DNA from 2 places in the Kandleria sp. genome. Region 1 is predicted to be linked to the other one. Evidence: riboswitches for the same ligand, from Rfam matches in the RefSeq annotation. Region 1 holds a riboswitch; the other holds the start of a gene.
The links. Region 1 has a riboswitch for ZMP and ZTP ahead of J6L95_RS02065 (formate--tetrahydrofolate ligase). Riboswitches for the same ligand answer to the same signal wherever they lie in the genome.
Positions count from the first base shown of each region.

Region 1 (16,571 bases):
TACCTGGGAAAGCAGGAATAACAACTTTAACTTCATCGTAAGTCTTAGAAGCATGTGCTTTTCCTCTTTCGAATGTATCATTCACTTTAATCTCATCAGTTGGTGCTTTTGCGACTGTAGGATAAACATCTTCAAGTACGGCTGTATGTTCAGCATAGATATCATCAAGCATGACTTCTTCATCCTTGTAGATGACTTTATCGCTAGCAATAGTCTCACCAACAACTCTTGAATATTCAAGTGTTACTTCACCTTCAACTTCAAGAATCATATGACCGTAGTTCTTTTCAATTAAGTCTTCTAAAGTTAATTCTTCATTGATCTTAAGACCAATCTTATTACCAAATGCACTCTTATAGATAGCTTCAAGTAGACCACCATCTTTAATAGTATAAGCACTCTTGACGATACCTTTTCTCATTAATTCAAGAACAGCATCGTACTGTTTCTTAAGTGCATCAAAATCAAAGATACCAAATTCATCTTTTGGAATCATCACTTCAACAATAGTGTGTCCTGCTTCTTTCCATTCTGGAGAGATGATATGTTTTACATCTTCACCAGTAACCGCAAATGACACGAATGTTGGTGGTACATCAATATTTTCAAATGTACCTGACATAGAATCCTTACCACCGATTGAAGGTAATAATAATTCCTTCTGTGCTCTATAGGCACCAAGTAATGCAGCAAATGGCTGACCCCAACGAGTTGGATTATCCATTAGACGCTGGAAGAATTCCTGGAATGAGAAACGGATCTTATGATAATCACCGCCCATTGCGACAATCTTCGCAACAGATTCTACCACTGCACTGATGGCACCATGGTATGGAGACCATTCTGTGATTTTTGGATTATAGCCATATGACATTAATGAACATGTTGTTGTTTCTTTACCTAATACTGGAATTAAAGCAGCCATAGCTTCAGTTTCAGTACGGAATGTCTTTCCTCCATATGGAGAAAGAACAGTACCATTTCCGATAGAAGAGTCAAAACGTTCAACCAAGCCCTTCTGACTTGCGACAGAAAGACGAGTCATAACTTCTTTACTAGTTGCTTTAAAAGTATCCTGAGCTTTTACTTTTAATGGGTTCTTAGAGAAATCTGGTAATGGTACATTGACATCCTGATAACGTTTTGCACCATTCTTATTTAAGAATTCTCTTGAAAGATCAACAATGACTTTACCCTGATAACGCATTGTTAATCTACCTTTATCTGTTACATCAGCAACATATGTTGCTTCAAGGTTTTCATCAGCACAGCATGCTAACATAAAGTCTAAATCTTCTTTATTGATGACAATAGCCATACGTTCCTGAGATTCAGAAATAGCAAGCTCTGTACCATTTAATCCTTCATATTTCTTAGGTACAGCATCCAAGTTGATATCTAATCCATCAGCTAATTCACCAATTGCGACAGATACCCCACCGGCGCCAAAGTCATTACATCGAACGATCTTTTCAGAGAATTCACCATTTCTAAATAATCTCTGAATCTTACGTTCTTCAACTGGGTTACCTTTCTGTACTTCTGCACCTGCAGTTTCAGTTGTTTTTAATTCATGTTTCTTACTTGAACCAGTGGCACCACCGATACCATCACGACCAGTTCTTCCACCGATAAGCAATACAATCTGACCATTTTCTGGTTCTAATCTCTTAACCTGTTTCTTAGGCGCTGCAGCGACAACGGCACCAAGTTCCATTCTCTTAGCAACATAACCCTGATCATAGATTTCATGCACATAACCAGTTGTTAAACCAATCTGGTTACCATAGCTTGAGAATCCCTGAGCTGCTTCACGACAGATTTTTCTTTGTGGAAGCTTACCTTTCATTGTATCCTTCAATGACTGACGAGGATCACCAGCACCAGTAATACGCATTGACTGGTAAACATAAGCACGACCAGAAAGTGGGTCACGGATACATCCACCTAAACAAGTAGCAGCTCCACCAAATGGTTCAATTTCAGTAGGATGGTTATGAGTTTCATTCTTGAACATCAATAACCAATCTTCATCACCCTGATCAGTATGAACTTTTAATTCAACTGAGCAGGCATTGATTTCTTCTGAGACTTCCATATCGTCAAGATATCCACGTTTACGAAGTTCTTTCATACCGATTGTACCAAGATCCATTAATGTTAATGGTCTTGTAGTATTTACACCATAAACAAGATGACGACTTGCTTTATAGTTATCAATATCTTTTTCAAGAATTGTCTTGAATGCGCCATCTTCAATATGAATATCAGTTAATACTGTACCAAATGTAGTATGACGACAATGATCTGACCAGTATGTATCAAGAACCTTTAATTCAGTTTCAGTTGGATCACGCTGTTCTTCTACAAAGTAATCCTGTGTAACCTTAAGGTCATCATAGTTCATGGCCATGCCATTATCTTCAATATATTGAGAAAGTTCTTCTTTATTGAAAGATCTAAAGCCTTCAATAACAGGAACATCCTTGATTTCAATAGCTTTATCTTCCAAAGTTTCTGGCTTTTCTAATGAAGCGAGACGTGAATCTACTGGGTTAATTAAGAAATTTTCAATAGCAGGTACGTCTTCTTTTGTAATACCTTCAATAATATAAAGGCGAGCACATTTAACTTTTACGCCTTTTTCTTCAGTTAATAGCTGAAAACATTGAGCAGCAAAGTCAGCTCTAACATCATACTGTCCAGGAAGATATTCGATTGCGATAACTTCACTTTCCTGATGAGGATAATCTTCAAGATAAACATTATCCACCATTGGTTCAGAAAGAATTGTGTTAATACCCTTCTGAAGTACTTCTTCTGAAAGTCCCTGTAGATCATAACGATTAATAATTGTAACTTTCTCTACTTGTTTCATATCAAGCTGATGACGAAGCTGGTGTCTTACACTCTTGGCTTCAACAGCATTCTCTTCTCTTTTTGCGACATAAACGCGACAAACTTGACTCATGGAATCCTCCTAATGTAAACCTATATCTTTTCTGCAATACATACCATCAAAATGAATCTTTTCAATAGCCTGATAAACTTTTTCTCTTGTTTCATCTAAATGTTTTCCAACTGCACAAACATTAAGTACACGACCACCGTTTGTGACAAGCACACCATCTTTCATGGCAGTACCAGCATGGAATACAATTATATCATCTGGAAGCTGATCCAATCCAGTAATTGGAAGTGATTTTTCATAACTTCCTGGATATCCTCCACTAGAAAGAACAACACATGTAACCTGTTCATCTTTCCATTTAACTTCCACTTCATCAAGCTTAGATAATGCTACAGCATTCATGATCTCATAAAGATCACTATCTAATCTCAATAAGATAGACTGAGTTTCTGGATCACCAAATCTTACATTGAATTCTAGAACTTTAGCTTCATTGTTTTCTATCATCAATCCGATGAAGATTACACCTCTAAAGTCAAGACCATCTTCCTGTAGACCTTTAACAAAAGGTTCAAGAACAGTTTCTCTTAACTTTTCATCCATGCCACTTGGCATAAATGGGTTTGGTGAAACAGTTCCCATTCCTCCGGTATTTGGTCCCTTATTATTATCATAGATCTGTTTGTGATCTTTTGCGGAAACCATTGGAACAATTGTTTTACCATCAGTAAAACAAAGCAATGAACATTCAAATCCAGTCAAGAATTCTTCAATGACAACCTTACGGCCTGCCCCAGCAAGAATATCTCCACTTAACATGCTCTTAAGAGTCTCTTTAGCCATCTCTTCTTCTTCACAGATCACAACACCTTTACCAGCAGCTAAGCCATCAGCCTTGATGACTACAGGATAACTAAAATCATTTAATGCCTTATAAGCAGCATCTAATTCAGTTACTTCTACATACTTAGCTGTAGGAATATGATGCTTTTCCATAAATTTCTTAGAGAATGCTTTTGATCCTTCAAGATTAGCAGCAGCTTTTCTTGGGCCAAATACCTTATGTCCATGATCTTCTAATAAATCAGCTAATCCTAAGCATAATGGTACTTCAGGACCAATTACTGTTAATTCGATATTGTAGTCTTCTACGACCTTAAGAATCCCCTCAAGATCCTCTACGCTTCCAGGAATACATGTCCCAATTTCTGCAATCCCAGGATTTCCTGGTAATGCAAAAAGCTTATCGACATGTTCACTTTTTGCAAGTGCATAAGCGATGGCGTGTTCACGCCCACCGCTTCCAATTACCAATACGTTCATGTGTGCCTCCTATTTTTTAAGCTGTTCTTCAAAATAATGAGAGATCATTGTATCGTAGGCAGCTGTTTTTGAATATGCCTTATAAGCAAGATTCATACGGAATTTTAAGTCAGCTGTATTATTATGGATAGCATCCAATACATCTGAATAATCAGCTGGATCACTGACAATGAATACATCCTTGAAGTTCTTAGCAGCACTTCTGATCATTGAAGGACCACCGATATCAATATTTTCAACCATTTCTGGTAAATCTGCACCTTTTTCTAATGCTTTATCGAAAGCATATAAGTTACAGCAAACCAAATCGATTGGTGTAATATTCATTTCTTTGATTGTTTCTACATGTTTAGGATCATCTCTTCTATAAAGAAGTCCACCATGTACTTTTGGATGAAGAGTCTTTACTCTACCATCTAAGATTTCAGGAAAACCTGTTACATCTTCTATTGAGATAGCCTTTACGCCACCTTCAACTAACGCTTTGAATGTTCCTCCTGTAGAAACAATTTCAAAACCTTCTTTTTCAAGACCTTTTGCGAATTCTACAATTCCCGTTTTATCAGTTACTGACATTAATGCTCTTTTCATTATTTGATCTCCACTCTTTCATTTATGACCTGTAATTGACCATTGCAGAATAATCTTACTGCTTCTGGCAATAATATATGTTCTTCCCTTAATACTCGTTCCTGGATTTCTTCAGGAGATTTTACATCGCTGATATCTACAGCTTTCTGTAGGATGATTGGTCCACCATCAACTTCATTGCTGACGAAATGAACCGTACATCCAGAATATCTGACACCACGCTTATAGACAGCTTCATGGACATGCATTCCATAATAGCCTGGTCCACAGAAGGCAGGAATCAAGGAAGGATGAATATTGATGATCTTATTTTCATACTTAGCAATTGTTTTCTCCCCTACAATTGCAAGATATCCAGCAAGGACAATAAGATCAATCTTCTCTTCCTCAAAACGAGCGAGAATTTCATCTTCATCTCTGATCACTTCTGCCTTAATATTATGTTTTCTTGCTCTCTCTAGACCATAAGCCTTTTTTCTATTGGAAATAACAAGCTTAATCTCCCCATTGATTGAGCCTGCTTCACATGCATCGATGACTGACTGCAGATCCGTACCTCCTCCTGAAATACAAACTGCAATATTTAGCATAGTGTAACTCCCTTTTCACCGTTTGATAATGAACCTACAATATAGCATTCTTCTCCTGCTTCTTTGATAGCCTTCATAGCTGTATCTACATCACTAGGATCTAATGCAATAACCATTCCTAACCCCATGTTGAATGTGTTATACATCATCTTTTCTTCTACATGACCATTTTTAGCAATCAAATCAAAGATTGGCAAAACAGGATAACTATCTTTCTTGATAGTAGCATGAATACCTTCTGGCAACATTCTTGGTACGTTTTCATAGAATCCTCCACCAGTGATATGTGAGCATCCTTTTACTTTTACGCCAGCATTTTTTACATTCTTAAGTGCCTTAACATAGATTCTAGTTGGTTCAATTAACGCTTCCCCAAGTGTTTTACCCAACTCATCATAATATGTGTTTAATGATTCTTCAGTCATGTCAAAGACTTTTCTTACAAGAGAAAAACCATTTGAATGTACGCCGCTAGAAGCGATACCAACAAGGATATCTCCATCTTTCATTGTCTTTCCATCAATGATTTCTTTCTTCTCAACGACACCTACTGCAAATCCAGCTAAGTCATAATCTTCTTCAGGCATCAAACCTGGATGTTCAGCAGTTTCTCCCCCGATTAAAGCTGCTTCACTCTGTTTGCACCCTTCTGCAACACCTTTAACGATAGTTGCAATCTTTTCTGGATAGTTCTTTCCACATGCAATGTAGTCTAAGAAAAATAATGGTTCTCCCCCCGAACATGCTATATCATTTACGCACATTGCGACAGCATCAATACCGATTGTATCGTGTTTATCCATAATCATGGCCAATTTGACTTTTGTACCACAGCCATCTGTTCCTGACAGCAATACAGGTTCGTCATATTCCTTAATTTTAGAAAGGTCAAAGGCACCTGCGAAACCACCAAGTCCCCCTAAAACTTCTGGTCTCATAGTTTCTTTAACATAACCTTTCATTAATTCAACTGAACGATATCCTGCTTCGATATCCACGCCTGCTTTCTTGTAGTCCATAGAGTTCTCCTTCTATTTATTTTCCATTCTTGCTAAGACAGCCTTATATGTTTCAATTAAATCACCAATATCCTGTCTAAATACATCTTTGTCGTATTTCTTATTAGTGTTAACATCCCATAAACGGCATGAGTCTGGTGAGATTTCATCAGCCAATAGAATTTCGCCATCAGCAGTCTTACCAAATTCAATCTTGAAATCTACAAGCTTTAAATTTAAAGACAAGAAGAATTCTTTTAATAATTCATTAATCTTTAATGTAGAAGCTTTAATTTTAGCATATTCTTCTCTAGTACATAATGACATCGCTACTGCATGATCTTCATTAATTAAAGGATCACCGTATTCATCATTCTTATAGCTGATTTCGAAGATTGGTTCTTCTAATACAAGCCCTTCCTGACATCCAGTACGACGACAGAATGAACCTGTTGTAATATTTCTGACAATCACTTCCAATGGGAAGATTTCTACTTTCTTTACTAAATCATCTGTATCAGATAATTTCTTGATAAGATGAGTCTTGATTCCAGCTTCTTCAAGCATATCGAAGATAATACCTGAAATTGTATGGTTCAAGATACCCTTTCCAGCAAACTGATCATGTTTTACACCATTACCAGCAGTAGCATCATCTTTGTAATGCATGATAATTTCATTTTCATTTTCAGTTTCGTAAATTTGTTTAGCCTTTCCATCGTACAATAATTTGCCTAATTCCATTGTCCTATTCTCTCCTTAATATCTTTCTCTAATATCCTGATCTGTCTTAAGACATGCGTCTTCCTGTTCTTTTCTGAATGCTTTTAGCTTCTCGCTTAATTCTGGATATTTAATACCCATGATCTGCAATGCAAGATATGCAGCATTCTTTCCCCCATTAATTGCAACTGTCGCAACTGGTACGCCACTTGGCATCTGAACGATGCTCATTAACGCATCCAAGCCATCAAAAGCTACCGCTTTTAGTGGCACACCGATGACTGGCAATACAGTCATAGATGCGACTACGCCAGGTAATGCAGCAGCCATACCTGCTGCAGTGATAATTACATCTGTCCCGTTTTCATTACATTCGTTTACACATTCTTCTAATGCCTTATGCGCACGATGTGCGGATAAAGCTCTTACTGTAACTTCTGCACCAAAGTCTTTTAAGATGTGAATGCAAGCTTCCATCTTATCTGCATCTGAGGCAGAACCCATAATAATTGCAACTTTCATTGTATCCTCCTAGAACAATCCTACAATTGTGCCATCTTCATTTATATCCATGTGATTAGCAGCTGGATCTTTTGGCAGACCTGGCATTCTCATGATTGAACCTGAGATTGCGACGATAAATCCAGCACCTGTATTTGGAATAAGGTCATTGATTGTAACTGTGAATCCTTCAGGTCTTCCAAGTAGAGATGCATCATCTGATAATGAGTACTGTGTCTTAGCAATACAGATTGGCAAATGATCCAATCCCTGTTTAGTTAATGTTCTTAAAGCTGTCTTTGCTTTCTTAGTAAAAGCAACATCTTTAGCCCCGTAGATTTCACTTGCAATTGTCTTGATCTTTTCTTCAATAGAAAGATCTAGATCATAAATTGGATGGTAATGTGATTCTTCATTTTCAAGTACATCTAATAATGTCTCAGCTAATTCAAGACCACCTTCTCCACCTTTAGCCCATACTTCTGAGATTGCGACTTTAGCGCCATCTTTTTCACAGATTTCTTTTAATAGCTCTAATTCAGCTTGTGTATCTGTTGGGAATGCATTAATAGCTACTACTGAAGGTAATCCATACTTATTAATATTTTCAATATGTTTTCTTAAATTTTCAATACCGTTCTTTAATGCTTCAAGATTTTCTTCTGAAAGATCTTTTTTATCTACACCGCCATGCATCTTTAAGGCACGAATTGTGGCTACGATTACAACGGCATCAGGTTTAAGTCCGGCCTGACGGCATTTAATGTCAAGGAACTTTTCAGCGCCAAGATCAGCACCGAAACCAGCTTCAGTAATGGCATAATCACCAAGTTTCATAGCAAGTCTAGTTGCCATGACAGAGTTACATCCATGAGCGATATTCGCAAATGGACCACCATGTACAAATACTGGAGTATGATCAAGTGTCTGAACAAGATTTGGCTTAATGGCATCTTTTAATAATAGAGCGACAGCCCCTGTTGCATGAATATCATTCACTGTAACTGGATTACCACTTCTGCTGTAAGCAACAATCATACGTCCTGCTCTTTCTTTTAGATCTTCAAGAGAAGTCGCTAAACAAAGAATAGCCATGACTTCACTCGCTACCGAGATATCAAAACCATCTTCTCTTGGTACACCATTCATTTTGCCACCCATACCGATGACAATTTTTCTTAAGGCACGATCATTTAAATCGACGCATCTTTTCCATACAATACGTCTTACATCGATATCTAATGGATTGCCCTGCTGAATAGAGTTATCTAGCATTGCGGCAATAAGATTATTAGCAGTTGTAATAGCATGAATATCACCAGTGAAATGAAGGTTGATATCTTCCATTGGTACAACCTGTGCATATCCTCCACCAGCTGCACCACCCTTGATTCCAAAACATGGACCAAGACTTGGTTCACGCATAGCTACAACGGATTTCTTTCCCATTAAGTTAAGTGCCTGAGATAACCCAATCATTGTTGTTGTCTTCCCTTCACCAGCTGGTGTTGGGTTGATTGCTGTTACCAGAACAAGCTTTCCATTTTCATTGTTTTCTACCTTCTTGAGCGTATCAAGCGAAACCTTTGCTTTATATTTTCCATAAAGTTCTAGATCATCATCGCTTAGACCTAGTTTTGCTGCTACTTCAGCAATTGGTTCCATTTTTGTCTGCTGCGCAATTTCTACATCAGTTAACATGACTAATCCTCCCTGTCACTATTCTATCACATCCCGATGAGAGCTCCTAAAACCAAAAAAAGAGCCTACTCATCCAGGTGCTAGCCCAGACGGTCGACTCCTTAACATTATACTTCCATGTGGTTCTTTCCACTTTCCGTCAGTCGTATAACTGAGTAAATAATAGCATTAATTTCTACAGTTGACAACACACTTTTATCTATTTTTTACCATCAGTCCTGCCCTCACTTCTTCGTAATCCCTTTCAAAATCACGCTTGTAAGTTCTCGTTAAATGATAGGATGAATTATTCCCCATCAATACAACATTATTTTTAAAACTTCTGATTTGCATAAGGTTCACATAAATCCCTTTTCTCACCTGTCTAAAATGGTGATTATACAAAAATTTCTTATCTTTTCTAAACGCATGAAGCCCCAAAGAATAGGTTCCATAATAAGTATACAAAGTCACCTTGCGATTTCTCATCTCTACCACATAAATTTCCTGTGTACTAAAGATTAAAGGATTCCCATCAACATTAATATCCACTACCGTGCGATTAAAGGGACGACAATAGTAAAAGCGCAGTCTTATGGCCTCTAGACTTTCTTCACTGTAATCATGGATAACATCATCTGCTCTTAATTTGATAGCTTCCAGATAATGATCATTATTTTGTGTAAAATATATAGCATAAATATTTGAATAATATTTTACTCGACTTAATAAATCAAGTTCATCTTCTACTAGAACAATACTGCTTTCATTGCGTCTGCAGAAATTTAATAGTCTTTCTTTGCTTGAACAAAGGATAAAATTGACATTCTGATAAATTCTCATCAGCTTATCATGCAGTAAATTATCTTTTATATAACAAAACACCTTTTCACTCATTCCAACCACCTAATATCATTTTAATATCTTTTTGAATTAAATGAAATACTAGGCAAAACATTTCTGTACACCAAATAGTAGCAAAAAAAAGCTGTAATGAAATATCATTTCATTACAGCCTCTATTCAATAATTATTTTGCTAAAGCTTCTTTAGCAGTATTAACTAATGTAGTGAATGTTTCAGGATCACAGATTGCGATTTCTGATAACATTTTTCTGTTGATTTCGATGTTAGCTAATTTTAAACCGTGCATTAACTGAGAGTAAGAGATTTCGTTCATTCTAGCTGCAGCGTTGATACGTGCAATCCATAATTTTCTCATTTCTCTCTTAAGAGTTCTTCTATCTCTGTATGCATACTTCATTGAATGCATAACCTGCTCATGAGCAGTCTTATATAATTTATGTTTAGCTCCAAAGTAACCTTTAGCTAATTTAATGGTTTTCTTTCTTCTACGTCTAGTTGTATAGTTTCCTTTAACTCTTGCCATTCCTGTTTCCTCCTACTTCTTAGATTCTAGATTTGATTCTCTTGTAATCTGATGGATGTACTGTACCAGATTTTGCTAAGTGTTTTTTCTGTTTATGAGTCTTGTTAGCAGCTAAGTGTGAAACGTAAGCATGGCTTCTCTTTAATTTTCCGCTTCCAGTCTTCTTTAAACGTTTTTTAAGACCGCTATGAGTTTTCATTTTTGGCATAATTATATCCTCCTACTATTTGCTTTTCTTAGGTGCGAGCACCGCAGTCAATGTTCGCCCCTCCATTTTTGCTGGCTTTTCAATTGTACAGAACTCTTCACATTCTGCCACAAAATCATCAAGTATTTTCTGTCCGATGTCGATGTGTGCCATCTGTCTACCTCTAAATCTGACCGCAATCTTGACTTTATCACCTGCTTCAAGCCATTTCAAAGTACGTTTTAATTTAACGTTCTTATCATGAACATCGATCGTAGGTGATAACTGTGTTTCTTTTACAGATACCTGTTTAGAGTTCTTTCTCATTTCTCTAGCTTTCTTCTGCTGTTCGAAACGATATTTTCCATAATCCATGATTCTGCATACTGGTGGTTTTGCTTTAGGTGCAACGCATACTAAATCAAGTTCTGCATCGTATGCTTTCTGCTGAGCATCTCTTGAGCTCATTGTTCCAAGCTGTTCCCCTGTGCTGTCAATCACAAGCACTTCCTTAAATCGGATTCTTTCATTAACCAAATCTTCATTTTTCTTTGGTTTTGTTCTGTCATACCTTCTGATAAAAGCCACCTCCATTTATTGCTTTTTTTCAAATAAAAAGTGAGCGCATGCGCACCCACTTGTCCTTAAAGAATAATCTTTGTGACATTTGCCCACCGACTGAGTCAATCGGGCGAGAAGCAGGTACTTCTTCTTTCCACTTTTTATTTACTTGTACATAATAATCAATTCTTTTAAGACTGTCAACTATTTTTTTAATTTTCCTGTCACTTTATAAAAAGTCTCTGGCATCTCTGTCTTAAATGTCATTGTCTTATGCGTAAACGGATGTTCAAATGCAAAGATATTCGCATGAAGCGCAAGTCTTCTAATCGGATTCGTCTGTGCGCCATATTTTCGATCTCCAGCAATTGGATGTCCTAATGAGGACATATGAACACGAATCTGATTCTTTCTTCCTGTTTCAATAAAGACATCAAGCAAAGTATAGCCTTTGACATTCTTTAAGACATGATAATTTGTGATAGCCTTCTTCCCTTTCTTATTAGAAACATAGACTTTTTGCATCTTGTTTTCAGAAAGATAATTCTCAATACGACCATCTTTCTTGATAGTCCCTTCTACAATCGCCTGATAACTTCTTTCTAATACATAATCATTCCAGTTATGAGTAAGCTCTTCATAGAGCTTCTTGTTTTTCACAAACATCATAACACCTGATGTATCCTGATCTAAACGATGAACAAGATACGCTTTTTCTTTCTTTTTCTTCAAGTAGCCATTAACAATCATAAAAGCAGTCTCACTTTTATTATGCATGGTCTGTTCAGAAACCAAGCCACTTGGCTTATTGATCACAATAATCTCTTTATCTTCATAAAGAATAGGGAAAGGAAGATCCTGTCTTGATTTTTTTCCTAGTTCTACTTCATCACCAGCATGTAGAAGAAAAGCATGATAGCTTTCGCTCTTCCCATTGACAAGTACCTGATTAAACTTTAATGCTTTCTTTAAATCATTTCTTTTCTTTGATGTTGCTTCTAAAAGAAAATTTAACAATTCTGTTTCCTGTGTAACTTTATATTTCATAATGCTTAAGATACTCTCTTACTTCCTGTTCTAGATTGCTTGCACCTTTCTTTAATAATTCATGAAGCGGTGCTTCTTCGTGATTGATACATCTTATATCATAAAAGCCAGCTTCTAGTAAAGCCTCTTTATCTTCTACTTTACCAGCAAACCCTACGACTTTCTTATTATACTTTTTAGCTAGCTCCAATACACCCTGAGGGGTCTTTCCCATCAGTGTCTGATGATCCATGCTGCCTTCTCCGGTGAATACAAGATCAGCTTCCTTGATTGCTTCTTCTAGATGAGATAATCTTGCCACCTCATCAAATCCACCTACCAGTTCTCCATTTAAATAGGCCACAATCGCAAATCCTAATCCGCCAGCGGCACCTGCACCAGGATAATTGCGTTCATCCTTATGGAGAACTTCAGCACTTTTATTGGCATAATGTGTCATCGCTTTTTCTTGAAGCTCTAGATCCTTTACACCCTTTTGTGCACCAAAGACCATTGTTGCACCTTGTTTTCCAAGTAAGGGATTATTAACATCACAGATGCCCTTGAAGGACATGTATTTAAATTGTGGTACACGGATATCTTCAATCGACGACAATGTTTCTCCAGTAGGAATAAATTGTCCGTCTTTATTATAGAACTCCACACCCAATGAAGAAAGAAAACCTGCTCCTCCATCATTGGTAGAAGATCCACCCAAGGTAATAATAAACTCTCTTGCTCCATGATCATATGCATAGCGCACCATATCACCTATCCCTCTGGTCGTTGTCTTGCTGCCATTTCTCTTATCCTCAGCAACAAGATCAAGTCCACAGGCCTGGGCACATTCAATAATCGCAATCTTATCTGCAATAAGAAGCGATGCTTTTGTTTTATTAAAAGGGCCATGAACCTCTAGGTTATGAATATCCCCTTTCAAGAATGACTTGATAGCCTCAAGTGTTCCTTCTCCGCCATCAGCCATCGGCTTAATAATCACTTCATGATCAGTCGCTCTTTGAACGGCCACCCCTGCTTCATAGGCACTCATGCTTTCTTTAAACGAATCAAATGCTGCCACAATTTTCATTATCCTTGCCTCCTTTAAAAGAGTATATCATAAAAACACAGGCATAGCCTGTGTTTAGTTCTGTGAGAATTCAGAAAGCTCAAGACCTGGATTACGATCTGTAGCCCAATTAATTCCCCAAGTATTAGAGAATAACAATAATGTCTTTCCTTTTAAATCCTGTACATATTTTGTATCAGATGAAAGGTTCAATGTCTTCACATCAATATCTGTATTATCAATCCATCTGATAAACTGATATGGCAATGGTGTATTGACGATTTCTACATTATATTCATTCTTAAGTCTGTAGGCTAATACTTCAAACTGAAGAACACCAACAACACCGACGATAATTTCTTCCATACCGCCACCAAGTTCAGTAAAGATCTGAATAGCTCCTTCCTGAGCAATCTGAGTGATACCTTTTACGAACTGTTTACGTTTCATCGTATCAGTGTTTCTGATACGGGCGAAGTGTTCTGGTGCGAATGTTGGAATACCTTCAAACTGGAATTTCTTTTTACCAGTTAGAATTGTATCACCAATAGAGAAGATTCCTGGATCAAAGACCCCGATGATATCTCCAGAGTAAGCTTCCTGGATTTCTTCACGTTCATCAGCCATCAAGCTCTTAGACTGATTAAGCTTAATCTTCTTTTTACCTTGCATATGATAAACTTCCATACCTTTTGTAAAAGTACCTGAAGTGATTCTCATGAAGGCCATTCTATCTCTATGACGAGAATTCATGTTTGCCTGAATCTTAAACACAAAGGCACTGAATTCTTCTGACATTGGATCAATTTCTCCAATATCACTCTTACGAGGTGCAGGTGCTTCAGAAAAATTCAAGAAATGTTCAAGGAATGGTTCTACCCCAAAGTTAGTTAAAGCGGAACCAAAGCATACTGGTGATAATTGTCCATGATGAACTTTATCTAAATCAAAGTCAGCACCAGCACCATCTAGAAGTTCTACGTCATCCTGAAGAATCTGGAAGTAATCTTCACCGATTGCTTCTTTTAATTCAGGATCATCAACAGAAGTAACAACTTCCTTTACTTCTTTTCTTCCTCCGGCAATGGATTCAAAACGAATGACTTCTCTTTTTTCACGTTCATAGACACCCTTGAATTCTTTACCACAGCCAATTGGCCAGTTGATAGGATATGTTTCTACACCTAATTCCTGTTCAATTTCTTCTAATAATTCATATGGATCCTTGGCTTCCCTATCCATCTTGTTAATAAATGTAAAGATTGGAATATGTCGCATTGCACAAACCTTAAATAATTTTCTTGTCTGGTCTTCGACACCCTTTGATCCATCAATGACCATGACTGCACTATCAGCAGCCATAAGTGTACGATAAGTATCTTCCGAGAAATCCTGATGTCCCGGTGTATCCAAAATGTTGATGCAGTAGCCATCGTAATTGAACTGTAAAACTGAACTTGTAACAGAGATACCACGCTGTTTTTCAATTTCCATCCAGTCAGATACTGCATGTCTCATATTTTGTTTTCCCTTTACCATTCCGGCTTCCTGAATGGCTCCTCCATATAAAAGGAACTTTTCAGTAAGTGTGGTTTTACCGGCATCCGGATGGGAAATTATTGCGAATGTTCTTCTTTTGCTTACTTTATCTGTAAATGCTGACATATTCATCCTCCCTTAACTCATGCTTAAACATGATATTTCAAGACTAGTTATTTGTCAAAGGAAAATCACAAAAAACTATCAAAGAATCATAAAAAAGAAAAGATGCAGCACTTGCTGCATCTAGAACGCGAAGCATCCATTAATAAAGATTGGCTTTTCTTCTCCATCTTCAGTAATAGCTGTGATAGAAAGATCTTTTGTACCGATCATGAAATCAACATGTGTTAATGAGTTGTTGACACCTTTTTCTTTTAATTGATCAAAGTTCATATCATAGCCACCTTCAATACATTCAGGAAAACCTTTACCAAGTGCTAAATGGCAAGCAGCATTTTCATCAAATAATGTATTATAGAATAAAATGCCAGTTTCTCTAATTGGTGAATCATATGGCACAAGGGCAACTTCACCTAAGTAATGAGCGCCTTCGTCACTTTCAATGATTGAAGCTAATGTATCTCTTCCTGATTTTGCATCATACTCTACTGCACGTCCATCTTTAAAGCGAATATAGAAATCTTCTACTAATGAGCCATTGTAGTTAAGTGGCATTGAAGCGTAGACAATGCCTTCAGTCTTAAGATAATCTGGAGAACTAAAGATTTCTTCTGTTGGCATATTTGGGAAAGAATAGACACCATCAGTGGTATAGCTTCCTCCTCCAGCAAACAGGTAACCTTTATTCATTGAAACATAAAGATCTGTCCCTAAGTCATTAGTATAATGTAAAGTCTTGATTTTCATTTCATTTAAGATCTTTACACGTTCTTCAAATGACTGACGGTGTTTATCCCATGTTGCAATTGGATCTTCTGTATCAACATAAGTGACATGATAAATCGCATTCCATAATGCTTCCATCGCTTCTTCATCACTCATATCAGGGAATACCTTATTGGCCCATTTTAATGATGGTGCTCCAACAATGCACCAGCGATCAATCATACGATCTAAGTGATCATAAAATACATTGCACTCCGTATGCATGGCTACACTTCTTGCCATGACTTTCTGAGGATCAATGCCTTTTAAAAGTTCTGGATTAGCAGAAGTAATAGTCACAATGGCTGCATGCTTTAATGCGTAGTCATTGCGAAGATGTTTAATATAATCTGGTACTTCTTTAAAATAATCTACTTCATTATTTTCATATCTTAATCTTGTTAATGTTTCATCACTGTAATCAGGAATAACATCTCTTGCGCCTGCCTTGTAGGCTTCCTTGGCGATTTCTTTTACTAAAGGTGCGCACTCTACATCAGCTGAGATCACTAGATCTTGACCTTTCTGAAGATTGACACCTTGTCTAACTATTAGCTGAGCATATTTCTTTAGCATATTAACCCCTCTTTCTTAT
Region 1 is NZ_JAGBIX010000011.1:10,254-26,824, forward strand. Features, by position in the region: gene J6L95_RS02030 (phosphoribosylformylglycinamidine synthase) at 1-2,971, opposite strand, end outside; gene purD (phosphoribosylamine--glycine ligase) at 2,981-4,234, opposite strand; gene J6L95_RS02040 (IMP cyclohydrolase) at 4,244-4,825, opposite strand; gene purN (phosphoribosylglycinamide formyltransferase) at 4,825-5,415, opposite strand; gene purM (phosphoribosylformylglycinamidine cyclo-ligase) at 5,409-6,434, opposite strand; gene purC (phosphoribosylaminoimidazolesuccinocarboxamide synthase) at 6,447-7,157, opposite strand; gene purE (5-(carboxyamino)imidazole ribonucleotide mutase) at 7,173-7,658, opposite strand; gene J6L95_RS02065 (formate--tetrahydrofolate ligase) at 7,668-9,338, opposite strand; ZMP/ZTP riboswitch at 9,415-9,495, opposite strand; gene J6L95_RS02070 (LytTR family transcriptional regulator DNA-binding domain-containing protein) at 9,534-10,214, opposite strand; gene rplT (50S ribosomal protein L20) at 10,347-10,706, opposite strand; gene rpmI (50S ribosomal protein L35) at 10,726-10,914, opposite strand; gene infC (translation initiation factor IF-3) at 10,930-11,487, opposite strand; gene J6L95_RS02090 (RluA family pseudouridine synthase) at 11,659-12,501, opposite strand; gene J6L95_RS02095 (glycerate kinase family protein) at 12,491-13,570, opposite strand; gene J6L95_RS02100 (peptide chain release factor 3) at 13,625-15,214, opposite strand; gene J6L95_RS02105 (aminopeptidase) at 15,335-16,552, opposite strand.

Region 2 (16,571 bases), on a different contig from region 1:
GTTGCTAAAACATTCATGAAGTATAGCTTCATCATGATGCCTGTTGTAGATGATGAAAACAGAATGCTTGGTATCATTGAAATCGATGATATCATGGACGTTATTGAAGATGAAACAACCGAAGATATCAACTTGATGGCAGGTATGTCAGGTGAAGAACGTGTAGATTCAACTTTAATTGAATCCTATATTTCACGTGTACCTTGGCTTATTGTCAATCTTGCGACTGCGGTTATGGCAGCAGCGGTTGTCGATAAATTCTCAGGAACAATCGCGAAAGTTGTTTCTCTTGCATCCATCATGTCCATCGTAACAGGAATGGGAGGCAATGCGGGAACACAGTCATTGACTATTCTTGTTCGTGGTCTTTCTTTAGGAGAAATTGATAGAGATAATGCTTTAAAGATCTTCTTTAAGGAAGTCGGTGTGGGACTCCTTACAGGAATTACCATTGGTATATTTGTCGGACTTGGCTCATGGTGGTTTGCTCATAACCCATGGTTCGGTCTTGTGGCAGCGTTAGCGATGGTTTTGAATATGGTAGCAGCCAACATTGCTGGTTACCTTGTTCCAGTGGTATTAAGAAAGTGTCATATTGACCCAGCATTAGCATCTGGTGTTTTTGTAACAACTGTAACAGACTGCCTAGGGTTCTTATTCTTCCTTGGGCTAGCGACATTATTCTTGCCATTATTGGTACAATAAAAAGGAACACAGCGGTGTTCCTTTTATAGTTTTCTGCTAAGCATATCCGGATTGGATGCATAGATCAAAGCCGTTTCTTTAGTAATCAATTGACGCTTGTATAGTGCCAAGAGACTTTGATCCATTGAAATCATCTCAGAGTCTGGACTCGATGAGATGATACCATCAATCTGATGAATCTTATTGTCACGAATCATATTGCGAATCGCTGTATTGATTTTCATGACTTCAAATACAGGCACAAGACGATTGTCAGTTGTTGGAATCAGCTGCTGAGAAATAACTGTTTCCAAGGTCAGTGACAGCTGCAGAGCAATCTGTCGCTGCTGGTTGGCAGGAAAGACATCAATGATACGATCAATTGTTTTTGCGGCACCGATGGTGTGCAATGTGGAGATAACCGTATGGCCGGTCTCCGCGGCCATGAGGGCCGTCTTGATTGTTTCATAATCACGCATTTCCCCAAGTAATATAACATCAGGCGCTTGTCTTAAAGCGGCACGGAGTGCATTTATATACGATGCGCTATCGATTGTGATTTCACGCTGTGACACAATCGATTTTTTATGTGAATGAAGATGTTCAATCGGATCTTCCAAGGTAATGATGTGCTTTGCATAATTGTTGTTGATGGCATCAATCATACAAGCCTGTGTCGTAGATTTACCGCTGCCATGGATCCTCTTTGTCGGTATGTGCTCACACGAAATCTTGAAACATCAGGGACAGAGAATGAAAAATCATCATCACCCATATCATGATATTTCTTTTTATCACGGTGAGACATCTCGAAGATCGTATTGATTAGTCTTTCTGTATCATCAGGCATCAGTTTCTGATCATTTAGTGGAATCAGCTCGTTATACACTTTAAATGTAATAGGCTGCCCGGCAATGAAGAAGATATCAGATGCATCCTTTGCTTTGGCATATTTTAAAATTTCAATTAAATCCATTAGTTCTGCTCACCCCAAATTTCAATTGTACCTGATTCACTGCCGTCATCATCGTCATCAGAATGTGTTTTCATCTTACCTGCATTATCAGGAGTATTAGTAGAAACAATAGCCCACTTTGTGATCTTATAGAATTTATTGCCAGGATATAAGGCTTCCAGTTTAACAGAAATCTTTAAGTCACGATATGAATCCGTAAAAGAAATGGTATGGTCGTTAATTTCATAGTCTCCCTTTAAAGAGGAAAGCTTTTTAAAATAGTCCTTTTTAGAAGAAGTGCTCTTATAGAAACTATAAAGCTGATCATCAATTTCTTTTAGACGATCTTGTACATTATTAGTCAATGTGTAGTAGTAGCTACGATGAGTAACTGAAAGTTCAGTTGCTTTTTTAGTATTGACAGCACTGACTGCTGACAATAGTGAGAAGGTACTTATACATAATATGATGAATATAATCAGAAAGAAGCTAATCCCGACATTCATTGTATATTTTTTCATGAGCGATTCACCACCCTCTGATTATAGGCTCTTACTTTAAGACTTAGAATGCTGTCACCATCATGAATAAATTCAATTCTTAGCATATTGTCTGAAAAAGTAAGATGGGCAACAAAGACCGCATTATCGCTATTGGTTAAAATCCAGTTGTTATCAAAGTAAATATTCTTATCTTTATCATAAGGATAATGATCAGTAAGTGTGTGGGCACGATATGTTTCCGCTATATTATTAGCCATCATATTAGCATTAGAAAGATATTTTGTTTCTTGGCTGATAATATGACTTTTAATAAATAGCTGTACACAGATACTTCCGGCAACAGAGAAGAATAAGAGTGAAAAGATGATTTCCATGAGGAAAAGACTGCTTTTATTATGTATTCTCATTCTAAATCACTCCTTACAAGATTAATGAAGGATTCACGACTATGGTCTTTGATGATCATGGTGATTTTAAGCTGATAGCGATGCATAGATAAACTCATTCTATCCATCTCAATCACATGCTTTCCTTTTTGAGGATCAAATGCTTCATTGGGATCTGCGCTATATTCACAAAGAAAACCCTGATAACAGAACATATAATGGTCTTTCTTGTTGTTAAGCTGGTATTTTAAGATATCATTATCATTATTCTTGATGATATTAATTGATCCATTGTTATGAATCTTTACCTTCTCTACAACATAGTTCATGCTCAAATCAAAGTTTCTGATATTATCAGTTGTCTTAGTTGAAGAGCCATAGACATTAGCACCAATATAGACAATAGAAAGGGCGCTTAGTGAGAATACGCTGAATAGTATAAGTACGAAGACAATATCGATAGAGTGCGATTTTCTTTGCATGCTAAGCCCTCCTTTCTAGAGTATTGTGATATGTACATCAGGATAGTCATCTTCATTGATGAACTTGTAGGTTACCTTAAAGAGTGAATGATCATAAGTTAAATGATATTCATTTTCAATTTCCTTTAAGTTTTCTGGATAGTGACCTTCCTGTATATAGCATTCAAGAATGGTAGTATTGATAGCCTTTTCTAGGCTATTATATTGATCTTTTCTTGTCGATACGTTCATCGTCCGTATACCTGCTAACATAAGGAGAAGAGCAGTAAGAAAGATCAATATGGAAATAAGATGTCTTTTTAAGAGTTTCATTAAAGGCTACTCATAATTCCGATAAGTGGCAACATGACACTTAAAAGAATGATTCCTGTAATAATGGATAAAATGGCAACCAATGAAGGTTCGATGATACCAATCAAGCGACTGATACGATCGTTTGTTTCATTCTCATATCTTGTTGCAATGTTATCAAAGATCGTTTCCATTCCGCCTGTTCTATAGCCAATCTTAATAAAACGAGCATACATACCAGAAAGAATGCGTGTTTCAGTTAACGCTGAGACAATATCTTTTTCTTTCATGATATCCTGTGCTTTATTAATACGTAAACTTAATAGTTCATGATTTTTAACAAGTTCTTTTGAAAGATCAATAGATTCTTCAATTGTCATACCGCTACTTAAGGCAATTGCTAGACCACTTGTAAAGTGAGAAAGAGCCATCTTCATAAGAAGATCTCTTGTCGGTGGGAAATGAGTCAAGAAGCGATAGAGTTTTAATTTCCCTTTTTCTGAGTTCTTCACATAGACTACGTATCCTACAAGAAGGAACAGCAATACGATGAAGACCCAAGAATAGCGAGCTAACGTTTTTCCTAATGTCAGTACAAATAATGAGAAAGCGTTGATAGAGGTTCCTAGACTTTGGAAAACATGATTGAAAATAGGAAGAACCTGAGTAATAAGGACAATGACAACAACGGCCATCATGGCAATCATGATCATTGGATAAGACAATGCCGCATTAATGTTTTCATTATTTTCATGTAGTCTTTGATAATGTTTTGATAGACGAGCAAGAATTTCTTCTAGTCGACCCGTCTCTTCACCAATATTAATCATGCTGATGGTATAATCAGGAAACATTTCCGTATTCTGTAATGCTTCACTAAAAGATTTCCCAATTATCCATATCTTTATAGATAGAATGAATAAAGTGATTGGTTCCATTGATGTCATCACGCATGATGGAGATTCCTTCAAAGATAGAAATACCCGCATGCAATGTAAGTGATAACTGGTTTGTAAACTCGGCAATCTCGATATTGCTGAGCTTATTCTTTTTCATAATAAACACATCCTTTCCATAAACTCTTATGTTTTCTATATTATACTATATTTTGACATTCTATAACACAATCTTGTGACTTCTTTGATTTTATATTGAAGAAAAAAAACAAAGATAATAATTGCTTGCATTTTTTTAAAAACTTCAGTAGTATATTAGTAGTTATACGACTGACGGAAGTGGAATAGACCACATGAAGTATAATTTTAAAGAGCCGACCGTCTGGGCAAAAGATGCCTGGATGAGTGGGCTCTTTTTGATTAATGTGGAGGAAAAAAGATGAAAGAATTAGAACTAAAGTATGGCTGCAATCCTAATCAGAAACCTGCAAAGGTTTATTGTGAAGCAGGGGAACTTCCAATTGAAGTTGTAAATGGAAAACCTGGTTATATTAATTTATTGGATGCCTTAAACAGCTGGCAGCTTGTTAAGGAATTAAAAGAAGCAATCAATATTCCATGTGCTGCAAGCTTTAAGCATGTATCACCAGCTGGTGTAGCACTAGGTACACCTTTGACTGAAGTTGAAAGAAAAATGTACTTTGTTAAAAAATCACCTGAAGAATTAACACCATTAGCTAATGCTTACATTAAAGCAAGAGGAAGCGATCGTATGAGCTCATACGGTGATTTCTGTGCAATGAGTGATGTTGTGGATGCAGTAACTGCAGATCTTATTCGTATTGAAGTCAGTGATGGTATCATTGCACCAGGCTATACAGAAGAAGCCTTAGAAATTCTTAAGAAGAAAAAACGTGGTAACTATTGCGTATTAAAAATTGATCCAGATTATAAACCTGAACCAATTGAAAGAAAACAGGTATTCGGTATTACTTTTGAACAGGGTAGAAATGATGCTAAGATCACACCTGCATTATTTAATGAAATCGTCAGCAAGAATAAAGAAATTCCAGATCATATCATGAATGATTTGATCTTATCAATGATTACATTAAAGTATACTCAGTCAAACTCAGTATGTTATGTAAAGAACGGTCAGGCTATCGGTATCGGTGCTGGACAGCAGTCTAGAATTCACTGTACAAGATTAGCAGGAGATAAAGCTGATAAGTGGTATTTACGTCAGCATCCAAGAGTTCTTGATTTACAGTTTGTTGATGGTATTAGACGTGCTGATCGTGATAATGCAATTGATATCTATTTATCAGATGATTATGAAGATGTATTAGGTGATGATGTATGGCAGAATACATTCAAAGTTAGACCTGAACCATTAACAAGAGAAGAAAAGAAAGAATGGTTAGCTGGCAACACTGATGTTGTACTTGGCTCAGACGCATTCTTCCCATTCGGTGACAATATTGAAAGAGCACATAAGAGTGGCGTTAAGTATGTAGGTGAAGCAGGAGGATCAATCAGAGATGATCATGTTATCGAAACTGCTGATCGCTATGATATGGTTCTTGCCTTTACTCATTTAAGATTATTCCATCATTAATAAAAAAGGCTGCTTCGGTAGTCTTTTATTTACTTTTTGCAATTTGTATGTTAGTATTCCATAGATAACAAATTTATAGGCAAAATGAATGAAAATTCATGACGCAAAGCTATAGGGCCTTTAAACTGGTTGCCAGCTGCAAAAATACTTTCAGTAGCATTGTGTCCGCACAATGCTTTTTTTTAGGAGTTATTATGTTAAATTTTTTACGTACGGCCATTAAAGGCCGATATACATTTATGAAAGATAGAAAAATATATAATCGTTTAGCAAAAAAGAATATGTTGACAATGATTCCTGTATTGTCAATTGATCTATGTTTTATTATTTATCATCTTTTTACTTTTCTTGTATTCAAGAATCGTTTATATCATCTATGGGAAGCACGTATATTAGATGCTGCAGTGCTTTTATTTATAATTATTTATGTACTTTTCTTTTTATTGAGTGATAAGGAAACAAGATACACAACGATTGTTTCACGTATTTTGATTACAGGATTTATATGTATGCAGCTTTTCTATGGGGTATTTTATACGTTTTTATTATTCCCAATGGGTGATTATTTTTCATCATTTTATTCTTCATTGGTGTGGACACTCCTTGTGTTTACTATTTCACCAGTTTTTTCTGGTACTTTATCAATAATGTCGTTTTTCTGGATATCTCATTTTATAGACCAGTATTTTCTTCATTATAGTAAAGTCTCTTTAGCAATATTTTTAGTAACGGTTTGGATTGTCTCTTCAATTCATTTTTATTTTATGTACTTCTACATTAAAAAAGATTTTGATTCACAAAAACAAAAAGAAATGCTTTCAAGAATTTCTAGAACGGATGCGTTAACGAACCTTCAAAATAGATATGCCTTGAAACTTGATATGAATGGCTATATTGGAAAAGAAATAACTGTGATCATCGGTGATATTGATAATTTCAAAGTTTACAATGATACCTACGGTCATGATATTGGTGACCTTGTAGTAAAGGAATATGGACGTATATTAGTAGGTATTTTTGGTGAAGAGAGATGCTATCGTTTTGGTGGTGATGAGCTGCTTATTGTCACTGAACAAAGTGAAGAGGAGATTACTGCGAGTAAAGAACATTATTTTAAATGTGTAAAGCAGTTTAGAGTTCCCGGTGTTGATGATATACCAACCGGCAGTCTTGGAGCAGTAAGAGGGATTGTATCTTCTGAAGATGATTTTAGAGCTATGTTAAAGCAGGCGGATATGAATCTTTATCATGTCAAGAATACTAATAAAGGAAGTTATTTTGCTTCATATTATAATGTTGAATAGAATTATATGATATAATATAGGAATGTTAAAAGAGGTGAAGCTATGTTATTTATCAATGATTCTGAATTTGAGCGTGTTATTTCTAGAGCGAGAAATAGAATGCTGGCACATAAGTTTTATGAAAATGGATCTGTCATTAGGGTACATATTACTCAAGATAAGAATGGGTATTATATTACTGGACAGGTGAGTGCCAATGGCATGATTTATTCACCACGCATTGAAGTTACACCACAATCTAAGATAGCGTGGACATCATGTGATTGTATCTTCTCGGATGAATATACAGCCTGCGCCCATATTGGTGCAGTATTATTAGCAGTGCAGGAGCTTTCTCCAAGAGAATTTCCTTTTACTTATTCAGTAGATTACGGCAAGCTGAAAAAGAAGAGAGAGGAAGAAGAAAGACAGCGTGCTTTAGAATATAAGCAGTTTATTCAAGAGCAACAAAGACGCAGTCGTGAAAAAGCGGCTATTGATTTAACACAGCTATTCAGGGATGATATGCTGTCAACTTTTGAAACAAAAGTTGAACCTGTTCATATTCATATTGATTATAGAAAAAACAGCTATGCTAATTCCTTCCGTTTTCGTGTAGGTAGAGATTCAATGTATCTGATTCAGAATCATTATGATTTCATCACGAACATGGAAAACCATACTTTCAAGAAATATGGAAAGAATTTCTCATGGCGTCATCAGGTAGATGACTTGGATGAATATTCAAAAAGAATCTATGCTTTCTTGAAGGGGACAGCACATACTCCTACATATGATAAAACATCTATTGCGAATAATGAGATGGAAGATCTGATCAAGCTTATTGAATCATTGCCTTCTCAATATTTTAATGGAAGAATTGTATCTTCTGAGTTTAGACCGGCATTATCAATAAGTGAAGATGAATATGATTATATTGTTAAATTTACTAATGATAATGGCATGGATGTAGGAAAGACAATGGGATTTATTCTTTCTGATAATGTGATCAAGTTTACCTTTGATCAAGGGGGAATGGTCCTTAAGCTTATCAATCATTTAAGAGATAATAATAGAATGCTCTATGTTCCTAAAGATGAAATGAGCGCCTTCTATCAGTATGTTCTTCAGCCTATCAAGTCTTATGTAGATATTACAGGATTGTTGTTGGATGACTTTAGCAAGACAGAAGATCGTATTAAGATCTACGGTGATATTAATGAAGAGGAAGAAGCCTATTTCCAGGTTATGGGGGTTTATGGTGATGATGAAATCAATGTGTTAGATCATCCTGAAAAACCACGTTCTCCTCATATGGATATGATTACACGATTTATGGAGAAATATGATCCTGATGAAGCCAAGGGCACTTATTTCTATGATACATATAGAGATAAGTCGATTGATTTCTTAAGTGAAGGCTTGCCAATTCTTGCACAATACGCGGATATTTATGTTTCTGAGAATTTAAAGAAGATCAATCGTAAAAGTAAGTTTGAGATCAAGATTGGGGTAAGTGTATCTGAAGGATTATTAAATATTGATTTTGATTCATTAGATATCCCAAAAGATGAGATTGCTTCAATATTAAAGAGCTATTCTAAAAAGAAGAAGTATCATAAATTAAAGGATGGTTCATTGATTCATATTGAATCTGATGAACTTGAAGAACTTTCTAACGTCATGAACCAGTATCACATATCTTCAAATGAAATTGTGGATGGTCATGTAGATATGAATCTTAATCGTGCTTTCGCCTTAAATGCATCCATGAATAATATGGAACATATCAAGATTGATCGTTCAGAAAGTTTCCATCATATCATTGAACGATTAAGTGATTATAAGGCTAAACATTATGAAATAGCGAAGCCTTATGATCATATCTTAAGAGATTATCAAAAAGAAGGTTACCAGTGGCTTTCTACCATGTGTGAACTGCAGTTTGGCGGTATTTTAGCGGATGATATGGGGCTAGGAAAGACTTTACAGATGATTGCCTTATTAGAAAGTCAGTCTGATAGTTTTTCCATTGTGGTATGTCCTTCTTCATTGGTATTGAACTGGATTGATGAATTCCAGAAGTTTGCACCAACGCGTAAAGTCAAGGCAGTAATGGGGAATGCAAGTGAAAGACATGCTATTATCAAGGAAGCAAAACAGTACCAGACTTTAGTGACATCCTATGATTATATGCGAAGAGATGCACAGTGCTATGATGATATGACATTTGATTTTATCATCTTAGATGAAGCACAGTATATTAAGAATCAGAATACAAAGAATGCCAAGTCTGTTAAATTGCTTCATGGTACGCATAAGTTCGCATTGACAGGAACACCAATTGAAAATTCATTAGCTGAACTTTGGTCAATATTTGATTTCTTAGAAAAAGATTATCTCTTTAATTATCATTATTTCCGTCAGCAGTATGAATCACCGATTGTAAAAGATCATGATGAAGAGAAACTCAAGGAACTAAAAGAAATGATTTCTCCTTTTGTTTTAAGAAGAACGAAAGCTATCGTCTTAAAAGAGCTTCCAGATAAAGTAGAGAAGTCTATTCATATTGAATTCAATAAAGAAGAAAAGAAACTTTATCTTGCACATTTAGCTCAGGCTAATGAAGAATTGCGCAGTCTTTCAGGGACAAATGATCGTATTCAGATCTTAGCCTTACTTACAAAGTTAAGACAGATCTGCTGTGAACCAAGAATGCTGTTTGAGAATATAAAGAAACAGTCTTCCAAGATGGAAGCCTGCATGGATATTGTGGATAATTACTATGAAAACAATAAGAAACTATTGATCTTCTCTTCATTTTCTAGTGTGTTGACACTCATTGAAACAGAGTTGAAGAAAAGACATATTTCATATCATATGATCACTGGAAATACTCTTAAAAATAAACGAAAAGAATATGTGGATGCTTTCCAGCACGATGATAGCACAGTATTCTTGATTTCCTTAAAAGCCGGTGGAACTGGTCTTAATCTTACGGCAGCAGAAGGGGTTATTCATTTTGACCCATGGTGGAACATGTCTGCTCAGATGCAGGCAACCGATCGTGCGCATCGTATAGGTCAGGAAAATAAAGTGTTTGTCTATAAGCTCATTATGTCTGATTCCATTGAAGAAAAGATTCAGGTCATTCAAGAAAAGAAGAAAGAATTGGCTGATACCTTCGTTGAAGGAAACGAAGGACATATCACTAATATGACAAATGAAGAAATTATGAGTTTATTCCAATAAAAAACGACGTGAGATAATCACGTCGTTTTCATTATCCTTCTTCTATTTCCAATAGTTCAAGATAACGTTCATTTTTTTCTTCAAGTTCCTGTTCTTTTTCTTGTCTTAAGCTAGAGAGTTCATCTAGCTTTTCAAATTCAGTTGTTGTCTGCATTTCTTCATCTATCTTCTTGATATCATTTTCTAGATCAAGAATAACATCATCAATAGATTCAAGCTCTTTCTTTTCAGCCCAAGTTAAGCGACGCTTCTGGTTCTGCTTCTTGGTTTCACGATAAGCTTCCTTTTTTGATTCCTTTTTTTCTTTAGTTGAAGTGATATCAATTTGAGAAGAATAGCCACCGTTGACATATGTGACATAATGATCCTTAAAGACAAGGAGTCCATCGACAATCTTATCAAGAAAATAGCGATCATGTGAGACTGTAATGATGATTTCTTTAAAGGATTCAAGATAATCTTCTAGGATATTTAATGTATCAATATCTAAATCGTTGGTAGGTTCATCAAGAAGAAGAACATTTGGTGCACCCATTAAGACCTTTAATAGATAAAGACGACGTTTTTCACCACCGGATAGACGCTCGATGCGAGTAAACTGCATGCTCTTATCAAATAAGAAACGTTCACACATCGCACTGGCAGTTAAAGTGCCTTCACTTGTTTCAAGGAAGTCGCTAGTCTCTTTGATATAATCAATGATACGCATGCTTGGATTCATATCTTCCACACCTTGCTTGAAGTAACCAAATCTTATTGTTTCACCAATAGAAATAGTTCCTTCATAGTCTTGATCAAGTTGAGCAATCATATTCATTAATGTTGTCTTACCAGAACCATTTTCTCCAAGAATACCGATGCGATCAAATCTTTTGAATTGATAAGAGAAAGGATGGAATAATGGGGTACCATCATAGACTTTTGAGACATTTTCAAGTGTAATGGTCTTTTTTCCTAGACGTGAAGATGTATTGATCATCTTTACACTTTCAACATTCTGGATATCTTCTATTTGAGAAAGTTTTTCAAACTGCTGAAGTCGACTTTTTCTTTTAGTTGTTCTCGCCTGTACACCAGCACGTACCCATTCTAATTCTTTTTTTAAGAACTGTTTTCTTTTATATTCCTGATTAAGCGCATCTTGTTCTCTTTTGGCTTTCATTTCAATAAAAGCAGAATAGTTGGCATTGTATTCATAAAGATGACCTCGATCTATTTCTACGATTTTGTTGGTAATACGTTCAAGGAAATAACGGTCATGTGTAATCATGAGGAGGGCTTTGTTTCTCTTGATTAAATATTTTTCAAGATATTCAATCATTGTGGTATCTAGATGATTGGTAGGTTCATCTAGAATTAAAAGATCACATTCATTTAAAAGAGCGATAGAAAGGGCTAAACGTTTCTTTTGTCCTCCAGATAGAATCTTGATCTTATCTTCATGATTAGTTAATTTGAATTTGTTTAATGTTGAAGAAATCTCATAGTCTTTGCTTTTAGGTGCAAGCAGTTTAGCTTGTTTAAAGATTGTAAGTTCATCATCAAAACTGCTGTTTTGTGGCAGATAGGAGATACTTAGATCTTTACCGTAGGTAATGCTTTTCTCATTGCGAGAGACAATAAGCTTTAACAAGGTAGATTTTCCTGCACCATTAAGTCCGACAAGGGCTACTTTGTCTTTTTCTTCAATAATGAGATTGATGTGATCGAGCAGTGTACGATCACCTATTCTATATGATAAATCCGATATATTTATTAGCATAAAATCACCGTTTCCATTGTAGATGAAATTGAACACTTTGAAAAGAGTTCTCTCTATCTAAAATACAAAAAAATATGATATAATGCTTTCGAGGAAAAGAGTATGAGAAGAGAAAGATTATATATGAGATTTGAGGGCATTGTGATGTCCATCACCCCAACAAACAGGAAAAGAATTGCTGTTGAGACAGATGATTATCAGAAAAGAGCAGGTATGGTAGAATTGCTATGGAGTCGCTCTTCTCGTTATACACGTATGTTTGCGGTATTTAAGGAAACTGCGTGGCCTTCTCATCATTTTAAGACAACGCCGGGTATCTTGCGTAAGGATTATCAGGGGAATTTGAGTCTTACTACTAAAAATCATGTTTATGTCTTTAAGGTCATAAGAGTATATGCTGATAATAGAAATCGCTAATTTTTTTTTAAGATTAGCGATTTTCTTTTTATTTATCATGATAATTGCTACAATAATTATAGAAGCCAGGTATACCTGTAGCTTTGCGGAGTCAACCGTAAAGAAAAGCTAGCTTCCTGGGCGCCACTCTCCAGAATAATAAGAGTGGCTTCTCTTGTAATTTGTATGTGACGTAAAAACCGTTGACATATTGTCGACAAGAAAGTGTGATGATTATGCAAAAGGATTCAAGATTATTGTTAGGGCAACGCGTTCGCTCTTTAAGAAAGAGTAAGAATTTATCGCAGGAAGAACTTGCTAGAATCAGTCATGTTGATAGAACTTACATTACTTCTTTAGAAAATGGTCACAGAAATGTTTCTATTTTGCTTATTCAGAAAATTTGTGAGGGTTTAGGTGTTTCTTTGAAAGCTTTTTTTAATGATGAATTATTTCAATAAGACTACAAAGTAAATCAGTTGGTTTTCTTTTACATGTATGCTAAAATTTAAACAAGATGAAATAAGGAGGATAATACAATGAAATTTTATCGATTATCAGATGGCAGTATTGTTGCCTCATTTACTGGCTCCATCAATGATGCAGAAGCATTAGTGGCAAATACTGTAGATGCTGCACAGGAAAAACATGTACCAGATGTAAAAGTTGATGGTACACATGTGAGTGTTCAGGTAGGAAGTGTGGAACATCCTATGACTGAAGAACATTATATTTTATTTGTAGCTGTAGAAACAAAATCAAATATTTTGATTAAGGAATTTAATCCAGGAGATAAACCTTTTGCGGAATTTGAATTAGCAGATGGAGACGAAGTCGTTGCGACATACGAATACTGCAGTCTTCATGGTTTGTGGAAGGCATAAATTCCTAAGATTGTAAGGTGATGTGGAATGAGTGAAAACAAGGGCAAGAATGTAAGAAAAATTTTAATGATTCAGATTGTTCTTAATCTGGTATTGATTGGAATCGTCTTAGGCGTTTTCTATCTTCTGACAAGAACAAGAACTTATCCTGATGGAGAACTTGTATTCATCATGCTTTTCATTCTAATTGCCATGATCCTTTCAATGTCTGTTTCTATTTATATTAATCATCGTACTCAAGTGAAGCTTGATGAAGATCGTCTTTCACGAAGCATCATTGTCGCTCGTGCGAGCAGAGATATGCGTACACCAATGAATACAATTATCAATGCTAGCGATCAGGATATGGTTTCTCGTTATAATCCGCAGGATATGAAGAATGCCTTGGATAATGTCAATAGTGCAGGAAAGTATCTCATGACATTGATTGAAGATCTTCTGGCTTTATCTAAACTTAAAGATCGCCAGTTGACACTCGATGAAAAGCCCCATACTATCATGGAATGTGTTGAAGAATCATTTCATATGGTCATCCCACATTTTGAGAAGAAGAATATTCATTTTAATATTGAATATAAGAATGTGGATGTTTGTCGTTATGTCAATGTGGATAGTGTAAGAGTACAGCAGGTATTAGTCAATCTTCTTAATAATGCATGTAAATATACTCCAAGTGAAGGACATGTTGATCTGGTCATTGAAGGATTAAATCAGACTGATGAATATGTAGATATTCAATTTACATTATCAGATGATGGTATTGGCATGTCACAGGGTGCATTAAAGAATCTATTGAAAATTATGCCTGATGATATTGTCACTGAAAAAGGTATGGGTATGACGATTGTTAATGCCTTAGTTAAAGCCATGAATGGAAAGATAACTTGTGAATCACAAGAAGATAGAGGAACAACCTTTGTGATTAATTTTAGATGGCCTTATTGTTATAAGGATCAGGTGGAAAAGATTACAACTGATTACTCCATTCTTAATGGAAAACATATTCTTCTTGTAGAAAACAACGCTATGAGTGCTGAGGTCGCAAAACAGATTTTGGAAAGCCAAGGAATCAGTATGGATTTGGCTGTAAATGGCAAGGATGGTGTCGAGATATTTACACATGCGATGCCGCATACTTATGATGCAATCTTAATGGATATTCGTATGCCATTGATGGATGGTATTGAAGCAACTCAGATCATTCGTCAGTCAACTCACCCAGAGTCGGATATTATTCCGATTATTGCTATGACGGCTGACGCTTTTGATGAGGATCGTCAACGTACACGTGATGCAGGCATGAATGCACATATCACCAAACCAATCAATCCTCAGGAACTTTTTACAACTTTAACAAATTATCTAAGATAGAATGATTCATTCTATCTTTTTTGTCATATTCTGATAAATCTCCTTTAGTTATTTGATGATGATATAATAAAACTAGGAATAAAGGGGATTTTTGTATGAATAGTATTTTAAGTGAACAGGAAAAACATTTTTTTAAGTACTTGCCATCACCTTTATGTGTAATGGAAGTCAATGACAATCAATTTAGACTTATAGCCTTATCTGAAGGACTGTGCAATTATCTTGATATTGATTATAAAGAAATGCCGGTACTTATTAGAAATTTTAATAATCGTAGGGATCGATTCATCAGTGTAAAAGATCAAGAGATGATTGTTATGAAATGTCGTCAACGGAAAAATGAAGATCGCATCAAACTCCGTTTTCCGTTTCACCATCCTAATGGAAAAGATGTATGGTTACTTGTTAACGGATATTTTCGTAGTGTTAATTCACATCAGTTATGTTACTGTCAGGTTATTGATCTTACAAAAGAAAAGATTCGCTTTGATGTAGCCAACGCTCAAAATGATCATTTAGCCACACTACTAAATGATATTCTTTCTACAACACAGACATGTATCTTCTGGAAAGATAACAAGCGTCGCTTTGTCGGAGCCAATAAAGCCTTTCTGGATTACTATGGTTTTCCTAGTTTAAAATCAATTCTTCATAAGACCGATGAAGATATGGGATGGCATAATGAACCTGATTGCTTTATGCAAGATGAAATGCGTGTCCTCAATGGGGAAAGAACCTATCGTGTTCACGGTAAATGTATTGCTAAAGGAAAAGAAAGAGACATCGTTGCAAGCAAGGCTCCACTTTATAATAATGGCAAGATAGTTGGGCTGGTAGGCTCATTTGAAGATGTAACCTTAGAATATCGTCAAAGAGAAGAGATTGAAGGATTAAATAAAGCACTTGTAGCAGCCTTAAAAAATGAAGAAAAAGCCAATGCGGCCAAAGCGGAATTTATGGCGCGCATGAGTCATGATATGCGAACACCGCTAACGACAGTTATTGGCTTAAGTGAAAAAGGGATAGAAGATACTCAAAATGAAGAAGACTATAAACGCTATACTTATATTAAAAAAGCAAGTGAGTATCTATTGTCATTATTAAATGATATTCTTAATGTAGAAAAGCTGCAGAGCGGCAAAATGACTATGAATAATGAAGTCGTAGATATCAATGAAATCTATGGACAAGTAGAAGCTATGACAAAGCCTTCTGCAACAGAAAGAGAACACGAATATACAATCATTCGTCCTAAAGGCACTATGCTTGTGAAAACTGATCGTCGCTGGGTTATGCAGATCTTGATTAATCTTATTAACAATGCGATAAAATATACCCCTCGTAAGGGGAAAATTTCCTGGGTAATAACGCAGGAAGAAAAAGAAGGGAAAATCATTTCCCATCATGTCATTAAAGATAATGGGGTAGGAATGAGTGATTCATTTATTAAAGAGATGTATGAACCATTCAATCAGGAACAAAATGAACTGTCCCATAGTGAAACAAGTACAGGGTTGGGATTATCCATTGTTAAAAAAGTTATCGATATGTTTGAGGGAGATATTGAATGTCATTCTATACTTCATGAAGGAACAACATTCACATTAACAATCCCTTATGAGACAGTGACAAAAGCAGAAGAGGTACAGTTCCCTCATCAGCAAGAAGACTATATTGATTATAATGTATTAAAAGGAAAACACATTCTTATTTGTGAAGATGTCGATATCAATGCACAGATTATTGCGATGATCTTACAAAAATACGGAATGATTTCAGAGATTGCTAGTGACGGTAATGTGGGAATT
Region 2 is NZ_JAGBIX010000061.1:15,640-32,210, forward strand. Features, by position in the region: gene mgtE (magnesium transporter) at 1-705, shown strand, start outside; gene J6L95_RS06415 (type IV pilus twitching motility protein PilT) at 729-1,349, opposite strand; gene J6L95_RS10910 (hypothetical protein) at 1,346-1,660, opposite strand; gene J6L95_RS06420 (hypothetical protein) at 1,660-2,160, opposite strand; gene J6L95_RS06425 (hypothetical protein) at 2,157-2,549, opposite strand; gene J6L95_RS06430 (DUF4860 domain-containing protein) at 2,546-3,010, opposite strand; gene J6L95_RS06435 (hypothetical protein) at 3,026-3,322, opposite strand; gene J6L95_RS06440 (type II secretion system F family protein) at 3,322-4,155, opposite strand; gene J6L95_RS06445 (hypothetical protein) at 4,178-4,357, opposite strand; ZMP/ZTP riboswitch at 4,514-4,592, shown strand; gene J6L95_RS06450 (phosphoribosylaminoimidazolecarboxamide formyltransferase) at 4,637-5,815, shown strand; cyclic di-GMP riboswitch class I at 5,884-5,959, shown strand; gene J6L95_RS06455 (GGDEF domain-containing protein) at 6,010-7,119, shown strand; gene J6L95_RS06460 (SNF2-related protein) at 7,162-10,350, shown strand; gene J6L95_RS06465 (ABC-F family ATP-binding cassette domain-containing protein) at 10,382-12,112, opposite strand; gene J6L95_RS06470 (hypothetical protein) at 12,215-12,529, shown strand; gene J6L95_RS06475 (helix-turn-helix domain-containing protein) at 12,745-12,969, shown strand; gene J6L95_RS06480 (desulfoferrodoxin family protein) at 13,048-13,392, shown strand; gene J6L95_RS06485 (hybrid sensor histidine kinase/response regulator) at 13,420-14,763, shown strand; gene J6L95_RS06490 (ATP-binding response regulator) at 14,859-16,571, shown strand, end outside.
Region 2: another riboswitch for ZMP and ZTP. It lies ahead of J6L95_RS06450 (phosphoribosylaminoimidazolecarboxamide formyltransferase); the one in region 1 lies ahead of J6L95_RS02065 (formate--tetrahydrofolate ligase).